2 regions of the Bacillus basilensis genome follow, and region 2 is predicted to be linked to the other one. Evidence: riboswitches for the same ligand, from Rfam matches in the RefSeq annotation. Region 2 holds a riboswitch; the other holds the start of a gene.
The links. Region 2 has a riboswitch for S-adenosylmethionine ahead of metK (methionine adenosyltransferase). Riboswitches for the same ligand answer to the same signal wherever they lie in the genome.

Region 1: it holds a riboswitch for S-adenosylmethionine, as region 2 does, so the genes downstream of both, ACQVV1_RS12580 (YezD family protein) here and metK (methionine adenosyltransferase) in region 2, are expected to answer to the same signal.

What each region holds. Positions count from the first base shown of each region.
Region 1 is NZ_JBNTQO010000005.1:124,144-126,352, forward strand. It holds gene lysA (diaminopimelate decarboxylase) at 1-438, shown strand, start outside; SAM riboswitch class I at 555-663, shown strand; gene ACQVV1_RS12580 (YezD family protein) at 736-879, shown strand; gene ACQVV1_RS12585 (phosphoadenylyl-sulfate reductase) at 967-1,671, shown strand; gene sat (sulfate adenylyltransferase) at 1,710-2,209, shown strand, end outside.
Region 2 is NZ_JBNTQO010000014.1:30,199-32,407, reverse strand. It holds gene pckA (phosphoenolpyruvate carboxykinase (ATP)) at 1-533, opposite strand, end outside; SAM riboswitch class I at 762-883, shown strand; gene metK (methionine adenosyltransferase) at 1,051-2,209, shown strand, end outside.

The sequences.
Region 1 (2,209 bases), on a different contig from region 2:
AGTATTGTAGGCGATGCTGGAACGACAATTTATACAGTCGGATCTGTGAAAGACATTCCTGGTATTCGGAAATATGTATCAGTGGATGGTGGGATGACTGATAATTTAAGACCAGCTTTATATAACGCTCGTTATGAAGCTATGTTAGCAAATCGAGGGAATGATGAGAATGAGGAAATCGTTTCGATTGCTGGGAAGTGCTGTGAGAGTGGAGATATGTTGATTTGGGACATTACTCTACCGAAAGTTGCTTCTGCCGATTTATTAGCAGTTTCTTGTACGGGAGCATATGGGTATTCAATGGCAAATAATTATAACCGTATTCGAAGACCAGCCGTCGTCTTTGCAAAAGGTGGAACATCGCAAATTGTTGTAGAGCGCGAAACATATGAAAATATTATTGGGAACGATCGCATACGTATTAAAGAACTTGTTTAAATGGGGAAAAGGAGTTGTTCGGATGGGCAATTCCTTTTTTATAAAATAAAATAATTAAAATATATCGGAAAACTAGGATTGAAAAAAATCAGAATTGTGATAAAATACAAATACAAAGCTTATCAAGAGAAGCGGAGGGAACTGGCCCGACGAAGCTCGGCAACCTGCTTATAGAAAGCAAGGTGCTAAATCCAGCAAAATGGAATCCATTTTGAAAGATAAGGTAAAATATATTACCGAACAGTCTTTTCGAAATGGGAAAGATTTTTTTTATGAATAAAAAGGGGGGCTGTTCGCGTGAGTGTACGGGAACATTATGAGGAAGTATCTGAAAAAATTCAAGCGATGCTTGCTGATATGAAATATGGTTCAATTACAATTGTTGTGCAAGATGGAAAAGTCATTCAATTAGAAAAAAGTGAAAAAGTACGTTTAAAGTAAAAAAGCGCTGACTAGAAAAACTAGAGGCGGTTTTAACCTATTTTATTAGGTTAAAACCGTCTTTTTGCTTTTACAGGGGGAAAAAACATGTTGACGTATGAAACGTGGGAAGAAAATGCTGTTTCATTTTCAGAAGAAGATGAAACGAAAGGCGCGCTGTCAGTATTAAGTTGGGCTTATAAAGAGTATAAAGATGAAATTGTATACGCATGTAGCTTTGGAGTGGAAAGTATGGTATTACTGCATCTTATAAACCAAGTAAATCCATCTGCTAAAGTTGTATTTTTGGATACAAACGTACATTTTCAAGAAACGTATGAATTAATTCAAAAAGTGCGGGAACGATTTCCTTCATTGAATATTATAGAAAAACAGCCAAAACTTACACTTGATGAACAAGCAAAATTGCATGGTGATAGGCTGTGGGAAAACAATCCCAATCTTTGTTGTAAGATTAGAAAAGTTTTACCTTTAGAAGAATCATTGGCAAATGAAAAAGCGTGGATATCAGGATTGAGAAGGGAACAATCAGAAAACCGTAAGCATACAAGGTTTATAAATCACGATCATCGCTTTCAATCTATTAAAGTTTGTCCGCTCATTCATTGGACGTGGAAAGAGGTATGGCGATATGTATACAAACATAGCTTGCCGTATAACCCATTGCATGATATTGGATATCCAAGTATTGGGTGTGAGAAGTGTACGCTGCCTGTAGGAGAGGGTGGCGATTCGAGAGATGGTAGATGGGCTGGGAAAGTGAAAACAGAATGTGGCCTTCATTACCAATAAGATGAATTTGAAAATAAAGCTAAGAGAGGGTATAGAAAATGAGTACAGTAAACGAATTAATAAATCGAATAGACGAGACATACGACGTATCACAAATTGAAAAAGAAATTCAACTAGATAACATTGCTTTAAGTGATTTAGAGCTATTAGCGACAGGGGGATATAGCCCGCTTACTGGTTTTTTAGGAAAGAAAGATTATGATTCGGTTGTAGAAACGCTTCGTTTAGCAAATGGGAGCGTTTGGAGTATACCAATTACATTACCAGTCACAGAAGAAGTTGCAGAGACTCTAAAAGCTGGAGAGGAAGTAAAACTTGTTAACGGTGGAAATGTATATGGTGTTATTCAAATAGAAGATGTTTTTGTGCCTGATAAGGAAAAAGAAGCGTTATTAGTGTATAAAACGACGGATGAGGCTCATCCTGGAGTGAAAAAATTATACGAAAGACCTAACGTTTACGTTGGAGGAACTATTATTCTTACAAAACGTTTTGAAAATAATCCGTTTCCTTCTTATCATTTAGATCCAATTGAAAC
Region 2 (2,209 bases):
ACCATAATGAATGCTTCAGAGTTTGTACCGTCAACAGCTGGATCAGCTTTGAAATTCGGCGCAGAAACAATTGTGAACTCTGATTCATGAGTTGTTAATTCTTCTTCAGTTGGACGAATGAATAATTGATGTACAAATAAATTGTGCCATGCATATTCGTTAATAACTTGAATTGGTAGGCGGTAATTGCGGTCAGCGCCTGCAAATCCATTGAAGACGAATAACTCTTCTTTTTCTTTTAAGTATTCTAAAACTTTAGTATATAATTTATTAAAATGTTCTTCAGAAATCGGTTGATTCACAGCTCCCCAAGCAATTTTGTCAGCAACCGATGCTTCTTTCACAATAAATTTATCTTTAGGAGAACGTCCTGTATATTTTCCTGTTGAAGCAGAAACGGCACCAGTCGAAGTTAATTTCCCTTCATTTCGCATTAATACTTTTTCCACTAATTGCGGAACACTTAGTTGAATCTGTGCATTGCTTCCGTTCAATAATTCGTGTAAACCAATTTGGACATTCACAGTACTCATATTTATATACCATCCTTTTCATTTAATGAAATATTTCTCGTAATCCCCAACAAGAGTATAACACAATTATATAAATAATGTATACTATTTATTTCTTTTTGTTTGTGTGAATACATTATTTCCTTATTAATATTTCATTTTAGGCGCATTGAGAAAAACTTTCAGGAAAATGTGAATATTAATTGACAAATGAATATCATTTCTTTAGTATAGGTTGGGACGGATACTCTCTTATCCCGAGCTGGCGGAGGGACAGGCCCGATGAAGCCCAGCAACCTCACTTGTAGTGGTAAATACAGGTGAATAGGTGCTAAAACCTGTGCGAGGCTACAGGTCTCGAACGATAAGAGCGAAGGGCAAAAAGCAGTATGCAAGTAGCAAATTAAACCTTTCCTCTATGTAAAGTAGGAAAGGTTTTTCTGTATGCTTGTGGGAGAATAAATGTATGTCGCAGTTTGTGGCAAATTAAGGATGAGTTCCGTACAATATATACAATTACTGTAGGGAGGTTTACCACATGACAAAAAAACGTCATCTGTTCACATCTGAGTCTGTAACTGAAGGACATCCAGATAAAATTTGTGACCAAATTTCTGATTCAATTTTAGATGCGATCTTATCAAAAGACGCAAATGCACGTGTAGCTTGTGAAACAACTGTAACAACTGGTTTAGTATTGGTAGCGGGGGAAATTACGACTTCTACTTACGTAGATATTCCAAAAATCGTTCGTGAAACAATTCAAGGCATTGGTTACACACGCGCAAAATACGGATTCGATGCAGAAACTTGTGCAGTTTTAACATCTATCGATGAGCAATCTGCTGACATCGCTATGGGTGTTGACCAAGCGCTAGAAGCACGCGAAGGTCAAATGACTGACGCTGAGATTGAGGCAATTGGTGCAGGAGACCAAGGTTTAATGTTTGGTTTCGCATGTAATGAGACACAAGAATTAATGCCACTTCCAATCTCGCTTGCTCACAAATTAGCTCGCCGTTTAACTGAAGTACGTAAAGATGATACATTATCATACTTACGTCCGGATGGAAAAACGCAAGTTACAGTTGAGTATGATGAAAATGGTAAACCTGTACGTGTAGATACAATTGTAATTTCTACACAGCATCATCCAGATGTTACATGGGAAGAAATCGATCGCGATTTAAAAGAGCATGTAATTAAGACTGTAGTTCCAGCAGAATTAATGGATGGAGAAACGAAATTCTTCATTAACCCAACTGGTCGCTTCGTAATTGGTGGACCACAAGGTGATGCTGGTTTAACAGGACGTAAAATCATCGTTGATACTTACGGTGGATACGCTCGCCACGGTGGTGGTGCATTCTCTGGTAAAGATGCAACAAAAGTTGACCGCTCTGCAGCATATGCGGCTCGTTATGTTGCGAAAAACATCGTAGCAGCTGGTCTTGCTGATAAAGCAGAAGTACAACTTGCATACGCAATCGGTGTAGCACAACCAGTATCAATTTCAGTTGATACATTCGGCACTGGTAAAGTATCTGAAGACGTACTAGTAGAACTAGTTCGTAACAACTTCGATCTTCGCCCAGCTGGTATTATTAAAATGCTAGACTTACGTCGCCCAATTTACAAACAAACAGCAGCTTACGGCCACTTCGGACGTACTGATGTAGATCTATCATGGGAACGTA